2 regions of the Streptomyces sp. H27-D2 genome follow, and region 2 is predicted to be linked to the other one. Evidence: riboswitches for the same ligand, from Rfam matches in the RefSeq annotation. Region 2 holds a riboswitch; the other holds the start of a gene.

Region 1 (7,640 bases), on a different contig from region 2:
TCACGGCGTACGGAGTCCAGCTCGGCGCGGGTGCGCTCGGTGTCCGCGCGGGCCGCCGCGCTCGCCTCGGCCAGCTCCGCGCGCAGCCGGTGCAGTTCCCGCGAGGCTTCCTCGCCGGCCCGCTCGGCCTGGACGCGCTGCGCTTCCTCGCCGGCGGCGGCGACCAGCTTGACCCAGCCGTCGGGGCGCAGCACGTACGCCGCCGCGGCCACATCCACCGGATCGGCCGCGGCGGGCAGGGTGCCGCCTTCCAGCGCTTCGGCCAGCTCGGGCTGCGTCTCGCGCAGCCGGGCGGCGATCCGCGCTCTGAAGGAGGCGTCGCTCTCGACGGCGGCGGCCATCGCGTTGCCCGCGAACTTCGCCCGGCGGGTCGGGGTGAAACGGGCGAACTGCCGCAGCTGGGCGGGGAGTTCGGCGACGGTCAGGCCGCCGAAGGCGTCGGCGACGAGCGCCACGACGCGGCGCCTGACGCCCTCCGGGAGGGGGCGGTCGAGCACCTCGGCAGCCTCATCGGCGGCGTCGGCGCCACCTGTCCGCTCCACCACCTGTCACCGCTCCGTTTCTCAGCTCTCTCAGCCGCTCGTGTCCGGTCGGTCCACCAGCTCGATCTGATCCACGGCGTTGCACCAGCGGCAGCGGACCGACTCGATGCTCTCACTCAGCACCTCGCGCTCCTCGACCTTGGAATCCCCGGCCAGGTCGAGGTGCACGTACTCCACGGCCTTGGTCGCGCGGGTGACGTCGAAACGGGTGAGATTGCCGCACAGCGTGCAGCGCCACCGGGTCTCGGTCGTAGGCACGGGAACCGCCATCGTGTTCTGCCTCTTCCTCGGTGTTTCCTGCGTGTTTCCTGGTCCACGACGATCCCGCGGTGCGCCGTCGAACTGCGGATGTCCTGCTGGTAACCCTACGGCCTGGGGCGCGTGGACCGACGGGGCCGGAGTGCGGGGCAGGCCGCACGGCGCGGCCCCGGCGAGGCGCTCTGTGCCGGTTGCGCCCCTTACGTCATGATCCAGTCATGGCAGCTGCGCTCTCCAGGCTTTTCTCCAGGGTGACCCGCGTCCTGATCGGCGCCTGCTGTCTGATCTTCGCGCTGGGCCCGGCGTCCGGGCTCCAGCAGCTCTACGGGACCGGGGAGGCGCTGCTGGCTGCGCAGACGGCCTATTTCGACCACTGGGGCGTGGTGCCGAACACCCTGTGGTCCGGAAAGCCCCGGGCGCTGTTCTCCCCCCTCACCGCCCTCTTCGTCCACGCGAACTGGCTGCACCTGCTGGGCAACGTGCTGTTCCTGTACGTGTTCGGGGGCATGGCCGAGGAGCGGATGGGCCGCGTCCCCTTCATCGCCTTCTATCTGCTGACCGGCGCTCCGGCGATGCTCTGCTACGCGGCGGTGCACGCCGGCTCGGCCGAACCGCTGGTCGGCGCGTCCGGTGCCATCTCGGCGGTGCTCGGCGGCTTCCTCTACCTCTTCCCGAAGGCGCGGGTCACCAGCCTGTTCCCGTTCCTGTTCTTCCTGCCGCTGCGCTTTCCCGCCTGGATCGTGCTGGTCTTCTGGTTCGCGCTCCAGTGGATGGCCGCCCGGCGCGGCCTCGACGGGCCGGGCGTCGCTTATCTCGCGCACGTCGTGGGCTTCGCGCTGGGCTTCGTCTACGCGTGGGCCCGCTATCGCGGGGACCGGGATCAAGGGGACCAGGGGGCACGGGGGAAGCGGCGGGATACGCTGACCGTCGCAGCACCGCAGCCCGAGGGAGACAGCCAGCCGTGATCACTTCGATCGTGCTCATCAAGACCAGCGTGGACCGCATCCCCGAGATCGCCGAGTCGATCGCGGCGCTGGAAGGCGTCAGCGAGGTCTACTCGGTGACCGGTGCGCACGACCTGATCGCGATGGTCCGGGTGGCCCGGCACGACGATCTCGCGGATGTCATCCCCGGCCGGATCAGCAAGGTGCCCGGCGTGGAGGCCACCGAGACGCACATCGCCTTCCGCACCTACTCGCAGCACGACCTGGAAGCCGCCTTCGCCATCGGTCTCGACGGCTAGGTCTCGACGGCGGGTCTCGACGACCAGGTCTCGACGGCCGGACGGCTCCGCAAGTCCCACGGACGGCGCGGGGCCATCCGGGTCGCGCGGGCCCGTACAGCCCGTACCCGCACAGCCCGTGCCCGCGCTCAGACGCTGATCGAGTTCCGGTCCGGGACGCAGCGGCCGTCCTCCGTGCGGTAGGTCCAGCGGGCGCCGCCGCGCACCAGTTCCTGCACGGCCCCGGCGAACCGCTCGATGTGCTCGTCCGGGGTGCCCGCGCCGAAGCTCACCCGGATCGCGTTGAGCGAGCGCTCTCCCGGCGCGGAGTCCGGCGCGCCGCACTCACCGGGCTCGTCGTCCTCGCCGCCCAGCAGGGTGCGCACCAGCGGGTGGGCGCAGAAGAGGCCGTCGCGCACCCCGATGCCGTACTCGGCCGACAGGGCCGCCGCGAAGTGCGAGCTGTTCCAGCCCTGCACCACGAAGGAGATGACGCCGACCCGCGGCGCGTCGTCGCCGAACAGCGACAGCACCTTGACCTCGGGGACCTCGGCCAGGCCGCCGAGCACCCGCTGGACGAGCTGCTGCTCTCGCTCGACGAGCGAGTCGAAGCCCGCCTCGCTGAGCGCCTTGCAGGCGGCGGCGATGGAGTAGACGCCGATGACGTTGGGCGAGCCGGCCTCGTGCCGCGCGGCGGTGGTGTGCCACTCGACCTCCACCCCGCCGTCCGCCCGGCGCGCGACCTTACGGCTCGCGCCGCCGCCCGCGAGGTAGGGCTCCGCGGCCTGGAGCCAGTCGGCGCGGCCTGCCAGCACGCCCGAGCCGAACGGGGCATACAGCTTGTGGCCGGAGAAGGCGACCCAGTCGACGTCCAACTCCTTGATGTCCACCGGGTGGTGCGGCGCGAGCTGCGCGGCGTCGAGCACGATCCGCGCGCCGTGCGCGTGCGCCGCCGCCGCCAGCTCCCGTACCGGCCACAGCTCGCCGGTGACGTTGGACGCGCCGGTCACGCACACCAGCGCCGGCCCGTAGGGCTCCCGCTCGGCGAGCGCCCTCTCCAGCGTGTCGACGGCCTGCTGGGGCGTGCGCGGCCCGTTGAGGTAGCTGACCTCGGTGTCCGCGCGCTGCTCCCAGGGCAGCAGCGAGGCGTGGTGCTCGGTCTCGAAGACGAACACCCGGGTGTTCGCCGGCAGCGCCGCCGCGAGCAGGTTGAGCGAGTCGGTCGTGGAGCGGGTGAACACCACCTGGTCGTCCGCTCGGCAGCCGAGGAAGTCGGCGACGTCCGCGCGGCTGTTCTCGAACAGGTCGGTGGAGAGCTGCGAGAGGTAGCCGGCGCCGCGGTGCACGCTGCCGTAGTAGGGGGCGTACGCGGCGACGTCGTCCCAGACGCGTTGCAGCGCGGGGGCGCTGGCGGCGTAGTCCAGGGCGGCGTACGTCACTTCGCCGCCGGTGACGAGCGGGACCAGGACGTCACGGCCCAGCACCTGCAACGGGGCGATGGAAGCCGCGTCGGCTCCGCCCGGTGCGGCGCAGGCGGGGTCGGAGTCGACGGCGGCGGGGGCGGCGGACGTGGCGACGGCGGGGCTCACGGACATGGCTGAATCTCCCAGCAGGACAGGCGCGATGGCTTCAAAGACGCACGGGCCGCGCTACGGGCCGCCGCGTGCGGAAGATCCCTCGACGCGCACCGACGCCGATGGGCGCGGTGCTGCGGAGGGTGTGAAGAGTGGGGCTGTGGGCCCCTATCGCATTCGCTTGTTCACGAGAGTTCTCCTCGGACCCAGGACCCCTGGTGATCACGAGGGGTCCGCGCTTGCCACAGACCTGGTTGCCTGCGGCCTGGTCATCACCCGGGGCACCCCGCCACGGACGGAGGGTTGCCGGACAGCGAGCCGGGGCTATATCGCTGCCACTCGTGACCTGGTCAGCATCTTGCCATAGGTCCGGAACGGCGCAAGGCGCTGTCCGGTGAATGGACAGCGCCTCGGCCGCGGATCGTTTCCGGCGGCTCACTTGTTGCTGGCGGCCACCCAGCGGTCCAGCGACGAGAGCGCCGCGCCCGAGTCGACCGACTCGGCGGCCCGGACCATGCCCGCCGCGATCTGCTCGGCGAGCGGGCCCTCGCCGGGCTCCAGGGCGACCAGCGCCGCCGCCGAGTTGAGCAGCACCGCGTCCCGCACCGGCCCCCGCTCGCCCGCCAGCAGCCGGCGCGCGACCTCGGCGTTGTAGGCGGCGTCCGCGCCGCGCAGCGCCTCGACCGGCACCAGTTCGAGACCGACGTCGCGCGGGTCGAAGGGCTCCTCGCGCACCGCGCCGTCCCGTACCACCCAGACCTTCGAGGTGGCCGTCGTCGTCAGTTCGTCGAGCCCGTCGTCGCCGCGGAAGACCAGCGCGGACGAACCGCGGGCGGCCAGCACCCCGGCGACGATCGGCGCCATCCGGGCGTCCGCGACGCCGGTCGCCTGGGCGCGTACCCGCGCCGGGTTGGTGAGCGGGCCGAGGATGTTGAAGGTGGTGAGGATGCCCAACTCGCGCCGCGCCTGCGCCGCGTGCCGCAGCGCGGGGTGGAAGCGCACCGCGAAACAGAAGGTGATCCCGGCCTCGGCGGCGACCTCGGCGACCCGCGCGGGCGTCAGGTCCAGATTGACGCCGAGCTTCTCCAGGACGTCGGAGGAGCCGCTGGCCGAGGACGCCGCGCGGTTGCCGTGCTTGACCACCTTGGCGCCCGTGCCGGCCACGACCAGCGCCGACATCGTCGAGATGTTCACCGTCCTGGCCATGTCGCCGCCGGTGCCGACGATGTCCACGCTCGGCCCCGGCACGTCGATGGTGTTCGCGTGCTCGTACATGGTCCGCACGATCCCGGAGACCTCGTCCACGGTCTCGCCCTTGGCCCGCAGCGCGACCGTGAAGCCGGCGATCTGGGCGTCGCTCGCCTCGCCGCTCATGATGCGGTCCATCGCCCAGGCGGTGTCGTCCGCGCTCAGGTCCTGCCGGGCGAGCAGCGGGCCCAGTACGTCCGGCCAGCTACGGACCGTCGCGCTGTCGCCGCCAACCGGGGTCACAACGTTCATGGTCCGCTCCAGGATCCATCGACGAATGGGAAGTGCCCGCTGCGACGCGGACCGGACGCCAGCCTATCCAGGCCGCCGCCCACGACCGGCACCCGTCCCGTAGGTCGGACACCCCGGCGCCGGCCGGACGGAACGGGCCCGCGGCCGGGGCGAGCGGCCCGGGTACGCCCGAGGGCCCCGTCCGGCGTGCGGACGGGGCCCTCGGGTGTGGCGGTCAGCGATCAGGAGCGGGCCGGGTCAGTGATGACCGTGGCCACTGGTGATCTCCTCGTGCTCCTCGGCCGTCGGCTTGGGGATCTGGTTGTCCCCGCCGTAGTAGCCGTGCGAGAGCTTCGCGCGGAGCTTGGCGACGCGGGAGAGCTTGCGCTCCACACCGTTCTCGTCGACCTCGGCCCCGGCCTCGAGCGGCTGGTGCTGCTCGTGCGCGGTGAGGGTGAACCTCTCCTCGGGGGACAGCGGCTGGTGCACCTCGACGAACTCGCCGTGCGGCAGCCGCTTGATGACGCCGGACTCACGTCCGTGCAGCACCTTGTCCTTGTCGCGCCGCTGCAGACCCAGACAGATCCGCTTGGTCGCGATGAACGTCAGCACCGGCAGCACGAAGAAGCCGATCCGGACGACCCAGGTGATGGTGTTGATCGACAGGTGGAAGTGGGTGGCCCACAGGTCGTTGCCACCACCGACCAGCATGATCGCGTACACGCTCAGCCAGGCGGCGCCGAAGCCGGTGCGCACCGGGGCGTTGCGCGGGCGGTCCAGGATGTGGTGCTCGCGCTTGTCGCCGGTGACCCAGGACTCGACGAACGGGTAGACGGCGATGGCGATGAGCACCACCGGGAAGATCAGGATCGGGATGAGCACACCCAGCGCGAGGGTGTAGCCGCCCGGGATCACGATCTCCCAGCCAGGCATCACACGCACCAGGCCCTCGGCGAAGCCCATGTACCAGTCGGGCTGCGCTCCGGTGGACACCTGGTCCGGCCGGTAGGGGCCGATGGCCCAGATCGGGTTGATGCTGGTGATGCCCGAGATGAAGGCGATCACACCGAAGACCAGGAAGAAGAAGCCGCCGGCCTTCGCCATGTAGATCGGCAGCAGCGGCATGCCGACGACGTTCTTCTCGGTCCGGCCCGGACCCGCGAACTGCGTGTGCTTGTGGAAGAACACCAGGATGAGGTGCGCGACCAGCAGGCCCATCATGATGCCGGGCAGCAGCAGGACGTGCACGGTGAAGAACCTGGGGATGATGTCCGTACCCGGGAACTCGCCCCCGAAGATGAACATCTGGAGGTAGGTGCCGACCAGCGGCATCGCCAGGATGACGCCTTCGATGAAGCGGACGCCGGTGCCGGAGAGCAGGTCGTCCGGCAGCGAGTAGCCGGTGAAGCCGGTGAACAGACCCAGCATCATCAGCAGGAAGCCGAATACCCAGTTGACCTCGCGCGGCTTGCGGAAGGCGCCGGTGAAGAACACCCGCATCATGTGAACCATCATCGCCGCGACGAAGATCAGCGCTGCCCAGTGGTGGATCTGCCGGATGAGCAGACCGCCGCGGACGTCGAAGCTGATGTCCAGGGTCGACTTGAACGCCTCGGTCATCCGGATGCCGTGCATCGGGACGTACGAGCCGTGGTAGACGACCTCGTTCATGCTCGGGTGGAAGAACAGCGTCAGATACACACCCGTGAGGATGATGATGATGAAGCTGTAGAGCGAGATCTCACCGAGCATGAAGGACCAGTGGTCCGGGAAGATCTTGCGCATATTGCTCTTGGCCAGGCCGTAGATGCCCAGCCTGCCGTCCGCCCAGTCGGCGGCCCGCTCGCCTGCGGGCGCCTTGCCTCGCCGGTTGCCGTCGGGCGTGGGGGTGTCTGCGGGTTTGGTACTCATCCGCGCTCCCAGAAGCTCGGGCCGACGGGCTCCGCGAAGCCGTCGAGCGCTTCGAGCTCGCCGTCCTTGTTCACAGCGATCCTGAGCTGCGGCAGGGCGTGACCGGCCGGGCCGAAGATCACTCGACCGCCGTCGGCGAGGTCGAAGGTGGACTGGTGACACGGGCAGAGGACGTGGTGCGTCTGCTGCTCGTACAAGCTGATCGGGCAGCCGACGTGGGTGCAGATCTTCGAGAAGGCGACGATTCCCTCGTGCGACCAGTCGAGTTCGCGCTTGTCCTTGATGTTCTCCGGCTGAAGCCGAATGATCATCAGGGCGGCCTTGGCGATCTCCTGGTTGAACTCGTGGTCGTCCTCCTCCAGGCCCTCGGGCATGGCGAAGGTCAGCGATCCGACCGACACGTCCTCGGGACGGATCGGCTCACCCGTGTTCGGGTTGATCAGCCGCTTGCCCTTGGCCCACAGGGTCGTGCGGAGCTTGTCCTCCGGCAGCGGACCGAGGTCGCGCAGCAGCACCACGGCGGAGAGCGGCAGCAGGGCCATCGCGCCGAACATGGTGTTGCGGAGCAGCCTGCGCCGGCCGAAGCCGGACTCGGCCGCACCCTCCTTGAAGTCGGCCAGAACCTTGGCCCTGACCTCGGGCTCGGCCTCGACC
Region 2 (7,640 bases):
GCCGCCCGGTGGAGACCGGCGACGACCGCTACCGCCCCGGCTCGGTCTCCTTCACCGTCCGCAACTCCGCGCTGACCAACCCCATGTCCCGCAACACGGGCAGGCATTGACTCGGGCGGCGGGGACTCTGCGGCGGGGACTCGGGCGGCGGGGCGGCTGTTCCGCGCGGACGGCAGGGCCGCCTGCACCGCGCGGACCTCTCCTCCGTAGCGCGCCTCCGTAACGCACCGCCGTAACGCACCGCCCGCACCGACCCGCACCGGCCCGCACCGCGCCAACCAGCCCTCTACCGCCCCGCCCCGCGAGAACAGCGAGTCGCCCATGCCGTCCCGCCCGCCCGACACCGCATCCGACGCAGTATCCGACACGGCTTCCGACGCAGCCATTTGCGTCGCACCTGCCGTCCCGGCCGACACCGCCCCCGGCCGCCTGCCCGCCGGGCTGTCCGCAGGGCTCCCCGCCGCGCTGCTGTGCGACATGGACGGGACGCTCGTCGACACCGAGCGGGAGTGGCTGCTCGCGGTGGCCGCGCTGCTCGACGAGGAGGGGCTGCCCTCCGGCGAAGCGGCGCTCGCCCCCTTCGCGGGTGCCACGCTCGCGGACTCGGCGGCGCGGCTCATCGAGCAGCACGGGCTTCGCGCGACGCGGGAGGAGCTGTTCAGCCGGCTCGACGGCGACTTCACCCGCCGGGTCGCGGCCGGGGTGGCCGTCCAGCCGGGCGCGCTCGCATTCCTGGACCGGGCCAGGGCGCTGGGCGTACCGACCGCTCTGGTCACCGCCTCCGAGCGGCACCTGACCGACCTGGTGCTGGAGACCCTCGGCGCGCACCGCTTCGATCTGACGGTGGCCGGCACCGAGGGCGGGCGCAGCAAGCCGTACCCCGACCCGTATCTGGCCGCGGCCACCCGGCTCGGCGCGGACCCGGCCGACTGCCTCGCTGTCGAGGACACCCCGACGGGCGCCGCGGCGGCACTGGCGGCGGGCTGCCGACTGCTGGCGGTCCCGACCGTCCCCGGCATCGAGCCGGGCCCCCGTACGCTCTTCGCGGCCTCCCTGGTGGGCCTCGACCCGGCCGCGCTCCCGCTGAGCGGCTCACTGCCCGCCTGAGGCTGCGCACACCCCGACGCACGGGCCGCACCGCACGGGCAGCACCGCACGGGCCCGCACCGCACCGACATGTCAGGCAGCCAACGCCCGAGGGCGGCACCCCCGTGATGGGAGTGCCGCCCTCGGTCCGTAGGACAAAGCCGTACGCAGTGCCGTACAGGGTGAAGCGGTGATGCTGTAATGCGGTGAAGCGGTAACGCCGTGAAACCGTAACGCTGTCCAGCGGTGAAGCTGTCAAGCGGTCTGGCCGTCAAGCCATGGCCCGCTGATCCTCAGGAGGATCAGAAGTCCATGTCACCGCCGGGCATGCCGCCGCCGGCGGGCGCGCCGCCGCCCTTTTCGGGCTTGTCGGCGATAACAGCCTCGGTGGTGAGGAAGAGCGCGGCGATGGAAGCCGCGTTCTGCAGCGCGGAGCGCGTCACCTTGGCCGGGTCGATGATGCCTTCGGCGATCATGTCGACGTACTCACCGGTCGCGGCGTTCAGGCCGTGGCCGATGGGCAGGTTGCGGACCTTCTCCACAACGACGCCGCCTTCGAGGCCGCCGTTGATCGCGATCTGCTTCAGCGGAGCCTCAAGGGCCAGCTTCACGATCGCGGCGCCGGTCGCCTCGTCGCCTTCGAGCTCGATCTTGTCGAACACGGAGACGGTCTGCAGAAGGGCGACGCCGCCACCGGCGACGATGCCCTCTTCGACGGCTGCCTTGGCGTTGCGCACCGCGTCCTCGATGCGGTGCTTGCGCTCCTTGAGCTCGACCTCGGTCGCCGCGCCGGCCTTGATGACGGCGACGCCGCCGGCCAGCTTCGCGAGGCGCTCCTGGAGCTTCTCGCGGTCGTAGTCCGAGTCCGAGTTCTCGATCTCGGCGCGGATCTGGTTGACCCGGCCCTGAACCTGCTCCGAGTCACCCGCACCGTCGACGATGGTGGTCTCGTCCTTGGTGATGACGACCTTGCGGGCGCGGCCCAGCAGGTCGATGCCGGCGCTCTCCAGCTTGAGGCCGACCTCCTCGGAGACAACGGTGCCACCGGTGAGGATGGCGATGTCGCCGAGCATGGCCTTGCGGCGGTCGCCGAAGCCCGGAGCCTTGACGGCGACGGACTTGAAGGTGCCACGGATCTTGTTGACCACCAGGGTCGACAGGGCCTCGCCCTCGACGTCCTCGGCGATGATCAGCAGCGGCTTGCCGGACTGCATGACCTTCTCGAGGAGCGGCAGCAGGTCCTTGACCGAGCCGATCTTCGAGTTGACGATCAGGATGTACGGGTCGTCGAGCGACGACTCCATGCGCTCCATGTCCGTCGCGAAGTACGCGGAGATGTAGCCCTTGTCGAAGCGCATGCCCTCGGTCAGCTCGAGTTCGAGCCCGAAGGTCTGCGACTCCTCGACCGTGATGACGCCTTCCTTGCCGACCTTGTCCATCGCCTCGGCGATGAGCTCGCCGATCTGGGTGTCAGCGGCGGAGATGGAGGCGGTCGAAGCGATCTGCTCCTTGGTCTCCACGTCCTTGGCCTGCTCCAGCAGCTGGGCAGAGACGGCCTCGACGGCCTTCTCGATGCCACGCTTGAGGGCCATCGGGTTGGCGCCCGCGGCTACGTTGCGGAGGCCTTCCTTGACGAGAGCCTGAGCCAGGACGGTCGCGGTCGTCGTGCCGTCGCCGGCGACGTCGTCCGTCTTCTTCGCGACCTCCTTGACCAGCTCTGCGCCGATCTTCTCGTACGGGTCCTCGAGCTCGATCTCCTTGGCGATGGAAACACCATCGTTGGTGATCGTGGGGGCGCCCCACTTCTTCTCGAGGACGACGTTACGGCCCTTGGGGCCGAGGGTGACCTTGACGGCGTCGGCGAGCTGGTTCATCCCACGCTCGAGACCCCGCCGCGCCTCCTCATCGAACGCGATGATCTTGGCCATATGAAGTGGTCCTCCCAGGACTGGGCGCCCCCCGGACTAAGTCTGGGGGAGGTGGATACTCCGGACCAGGGGGCGCCCGCGACGGACGGCCAGCCGATCGCCAGGTCATTTCCGGCGGTCGAACGGGCCTCACCGACCTGGTCCTTCTGTCACTCTCCACGTGAGAGTGCTAACGCCAATGATTAGCACTCGGCATGGTCGAGTGCAAGCTCCTCCGGCGGATCCCGGCCCCTCTCCAGCCACTCCCCGCCCACCGGGCACGCTCCTCGCCGCACCCTCGCGCCCGGACGCACGAAGGGCCCGTACGCCTCTGATCCGACCCCGAGCGCGGCCACCCTCGCCGCTGACGCACGAAGGGCCCGTACCCCTTGTGGGGGACGGGCCCTTCGGCGTGAGTGAAGGCTGTGAGTGAGTGCGTCGGTGACCGGCCGGGGGCCGGTCACGGACCGATGCCCGCGGGAGCTCAGCCGGGAAGTCCGGCCAAGCGGACCATGTCCGCCTGCGGCCCCTTCTGGCCCTGCGAGATCTCGAACTCGACCCGCTGACCTTCCTCGAGGGTGCGGTAGCCGTCCATCTGAATCGCGCTGTAGTGCACGAAGACGTCCGCACCACCGTCGACCGCGATGAAGCCGTACCCCTTCTCCGCGTTGAACCACTTGACGGTGCCCTGAGCCATGCCTAACTCCCCTATTACTGGCCCTTGCACAGGACCGCACTCCGCGGGCCCGGGTCAGACTTCGCCCCCACGAAAGACAGGTGAGGGCGTGCGCCGGAACGCGTCGACCGCCGCTGAATGTATCTGCACGAATGCCGTCTGCAACAGGTCACACCGACGAGAATTCTGGGTACGGACGATCGCTTATAGCGGGCCAATTGCCGTTAATCCAGGGCAACTCGGGCCGGGCATAGTTCACCAAGAAGACAAATGATGCGCACACTTTGGGCACAGGTTGTCGTGTTCTCGTATGCGTCCGACGGGGCCGGAAGAAGGCGTTCCATTCAACTGTATCGCCTTTCAACCGACGGAATTGCCCCGTCCGCTTGTGTGCGGACGGGGCAATTCGAGAAGATATGGGGTTCTATGCGCGGTAGGTGCCAACCAATTTCCGGACCGCCCGCCATGGTCTCCCAGGCAGGCGGTGGAACAGCGCGTGAGCTGTAGGACGGGCGGTGGAACAGCGCGCGGCAGGCGGATGGAACAACTCACCCAGGCGGTAACAGAGCTCGCGCGGGCGCGGCATCAGCCGCCGGCGACCGCCGGAATGATGGAGACGCCGGCGCCGTCCGGCGTGGCCGTCTTGAGGCCCTCGGAGAAGCGCACGTCGTCGTCGTTGACGTAGACGTTGACGAAGCGGCGCAGCTTGCCCGCGTCGTCCAGCACGCGCGCGGCGATGCCCTGGTGGTTGTTCTCCAGGTCCGTGAGCACCTCGGAGAGGGTCGCGCCCTCGGCGCTCACCTCGGCCTTGCCGCCGGTGTAGGTGCGGAGGATGGTCGGGATACGGACGGAAACACTCATGCGAGGCCAGCCTCTCGGAACGACTGCAGGGTGGGACGGATCGTCGCGGTCGGGACTGCAACACTCATGCGAGACCGGCCTCTCGGAACGACTGCAAGGTGGGACGGATCGTCGCGGTCGGGCCTGTGGTCGGGGCCACCGCGTCCAGGGTCTTGAGGCCGTCACCGGTGTTCAGCACGACGGTCTCACCGGCCGGGTCGAGCTGCCCGGACTCGATCAGCTTCCTGAGCACGCCGACGGTCACCCCGCCCGCGGTCTCCGCGAAGATGCCCTCGGTGCGGGCGAGCAGCTTGATCGCGTCGACGATCTCGGCGTCGTTGACGTCGTCCACCGCGCCGCCGGTGCGGCGGCAGATGTCCAGGACGTACGGGCCGTCGGCCGGGTTGCCGATCGCCAGGGACTTGGCAATGGTGTCCGGCTTGACCGGCCGCACGACGTCGTGGCCGTCCTTGAACGCCTTGGAGACCGGCGAGCAGCCCTCGGCCTGAGCGCCGAAGATCTTGTACGGCTTGTCCTCGACGAGGCCGAGCGTGATCAGCTCCTTGAGACCCTTGTCGATCTTCGTCAGCTGCGATCCCGAGGCGATCGGGATGACGATGTTGTCCGGGAGCCGCCAGCCGAGCTGCTCACAGATCTCGAACGCCAGCGTCTTGGAACCCTCGCCGTAGTACGGACGGAGGTTGACGTTGACGAAGCCCCAGTCCTCGCCGATCGGGTCGCCGATCAGCTCCGAGCAGAAGCGGTTCACGTCGTCGTACGAGCCCTCGATGCCGACCAGCTGACCGCCGTAGACGGCGGCCATGACGACCTTGCCGGCCTCCAGGTCGTGCGGGATGAACACACACGACTTGAAGCCCGAGCGGGCCGCCGCCGCGCCGACGGCGCCCGCGAGGTTGCCCGTGGAGGAGCACGAGAGGGTGGTGAACCCGAAGGCGCGCGCCGCCTCGACGGCGATCGCGACGACGCGGTCCTTGAAGGAGTGCGTCGGGTTCCCTGAGTCGTCCTTGACGTGCAGACCACCGGTGACGCCCAGCTCACGGGCGAGCCGGTCGGCCTTGACGAGCTTGGTGAAGCCCGGATTCAGATTCGGCTTCTCGGCGACGTCGGCCGGCACGGGAAGCAGCGGGGCGTAGCGCCAGATGTTGTCCGGACCGGCCTCGATGCGCTTGCGGAGCGCGTCGGGGCTGTCGGTCGGGAGGTCGTAGGCGATCTCCAGCGGCCCGAAACAGGCTTCACAGGCGAAGATCGGCCCGAGCGCGAAACGCTCTCCGCATTCGCGGCAGGAGAGCGCGGCGGCGGGGCCGAGATCGACCGTGGTGGCGGTGGAAGTAGAGTTCTCTGCGGCTTGCACAGCCATGGAGGCGAGGCCCTTTCTCCTCATCTTCCCCGTGGCGAACTTCGCCACGAGACGGAATTGGCACCTTCCCCACCGGGAGCCTCACTGGATAACCGCGCCCTGTGGGCGGCGACCGGATCACGGTCGGACTGACCGGATCATGATCGGACTGCGGATATGCGAGACCGGCGGGATGGTTGCCGGGGCTTCAACGGGCCGTTCCCTCTGCCCCTCTGGATGAGCGGTATGGCACCGGATGACTGGCCATCCGGGCGTTTGTACGCACTGGGACCCCGACATGCGATGGCCATATGCGTTGTTCAAGACTGTAACCGAAGGCACCGACAGTTGAGATAGTCGTCCGCACCGCGAGATGGATCACATGGGCCGGGGTGGGGGCCTGGCCGGCCCGGGGCCTGCCCGGGGTGGGGCCGGGGCGCGGGCACCCCGCGCGGGCGGTTTGCGCGTGGGACGCGACACTGAACACGACACTGAAGATGACGCCGGGCAGGGAGACACGCACGTGCTGGAAGAGGTGGAGCACTGGCTGGGCCGGCGGTCCTGGTCGGCCGGCGACCGTCCGCTCGACCAGCTCCTCGCCGCCAAGCGCGGCGCGGGCGCCCGGGGCACGGTCAGCGTCGTGCTGCCCGCGCTGAACGAGGAGGCGACCGTCGGCGCGATAGTCGCCGCCATCCGGGACGAGCTGATGAGCCCGGCCGTGCCGCTCGTGGACGAGCTGGTGGTGCTGGACTCCGGCTCGACGGACCGTACGGCGCAGGTCGCCGCCGAGGCCGGCGCGCGGGTCGTGCACCGGGACTCCGTACTCCCCCGGCTGCCGCCGCTGCCCGGCAAGGGCGAGGTGCTGTGGCGCTCGCTGCTCGCGACGAGCGGCGAGATCGTCTGCTTCATCGACGCGGATCTGCGGGACTTCTCGGCCGAGTTCGTCTCGGGCATCGTCGGGCCGCTGCTGACCGAACCCGACGTCCAGTTCGTCAAAGCGATGTACGACCGGCCGCTGGGCACCGCGGCCGACGGCTCCGGCGCGGGCCAGGGCGGCCGGGTCACTGAGCTGGTCGCCCGCCCGCTGCTCAATCTGCACTGGCCGCGGCTGGCCGGATTCGTCCAGCCGCTGGGCGGCGAGTACGCGGCCCGCCGCTCGCTGCTGGAACGGCTGCCGTTCCCGGTCGGCTACGGCGTCGAGCTGGGCCTCCTGATCGACGCGCTGCACACGGTCGGGCTGGACGCGCTCGGCCAGGTCGACGTGGGCGTCCGCCGGCACCGCCACCAGGACGGCCAGGCGCTCGGCCGGATGGCCGCGGCGATCTACCGCACTGCCCAGCTACGGCTGGCCCGCGGCCACCTGGTGCGGCCCGCGCTGACCCAGTTCGAACGCGGCGAGAACGGGTTTGTGCCGCGCACGCATGTCGTGGACACGGAGGAGCGTCCGCCTATGGCGGAGATCCCTGAGTACGAGCGGCGACGGCGGGCGGCTTGAATTCCAGCCCTCGCCCAGTCCTCGCCCAGCCTTCCCCCGCTCTCGGCCGGGGGATGCCCCCAGGCGATCGAGGACACCCCACCACCGGGCTGACGCGTTCAGGACAACCAGGACAACACGGCCACAGACCGGCAATGCCCGGCACAGCCGAACGTTTGGGCGGTTCCGCAACTGGCTAGGCTCAGCGACATGGTCGCTGAGCACACCGCTGCCCGCATTCTCGTCGCCTCCAACCGCGGCCCCGTCTCGTACTCCCTGCGGGACGACGGCTCGCTGGCC

The links. Region 2 has a riboswitch for S-adenosylmethionine ahead of thrC (threonine synthase). Riboswitches for the same ligand answer to the same signal wherever they lie in the genome.
Region 1: another riboswitch for S-adenosylmethionine. It lies ahead of QMK28_RS24230 (aminotransferase class V-fold PLP-dependent enzyme); the one in region 2 lies ahead of thrC (threonine synthase).

Annotation. Positions count from the first base shown of each region.
Region 1 covers NZ_JAYMZR010000071.1:8,091-15,730, forward strand. The annotation lists gene QMK28_RS24210 (NYN domain-containing protein) at 1-542, opposite strand, end outside; gene QMK28_RS24215 (hypothetical protein) at 573-812, opposite strand; gene QMK28_RS24220 (rhomboid family intramembrane serine protease) at 1,019-1,765, shown strand; gene QMK28_RS24225 (Lrp/AsnC family transcriptional regulator) at 1,762-2,043, shown strand; gene QMK28_RS24230 (aminotransferase class V-fold PLP-dependent enzyme) at 2,172-3,617, opposite strand; SAM riboswitch class IV at 3,827-3,943, opposite strand; gene trpD (anthranilate phosphoribosyltransferase) at 4,032-5,096, opposite strand; gene qcrB (cytochrome bc1 complex cytochrome b subunit) at 5,334-6,986, opposite strand; gene qcrA (cytochrome bc1 complex Rieske iron-sulfur subunit) at 6,983-7,640, opposite strand, start outside.
Region 2 covers NZ_JAYMZR010000098.1:9,392-17,031, reverse strand. The annotation lists gene QMK28_RS28175 (GntR family transcriptional regulator) at 1-110, shown strand, start outside; gene QMK28_RS28170 (HAD family hydrolase) at 322-1,107, shown strand; gene groL (chaperonin GroEL) at 1,389-3,014, opposite strand; gene QMK28_RS28160 (cold-shock protein) at 3,478-3,690, opposite strand; gene QMK28_RS28155 (MoaD/ThiS family protein) at 4,255-4,530, opposite strand; gene thrC (threonine synthase) at 4,595-5,887, opposite strand; SAM riboswitch class I at 5,905-6,110, opposite strand; gene QMK28_RS28145 (glucosyl-3-phosphoglycerate synthase) at 6,390-7,361, shown strand; gene QMK28_RS28140 (alpha,alpha-trehalose-phosphate synthase (UDP-forming)) at 7,551-7,640, shown strand, end outside.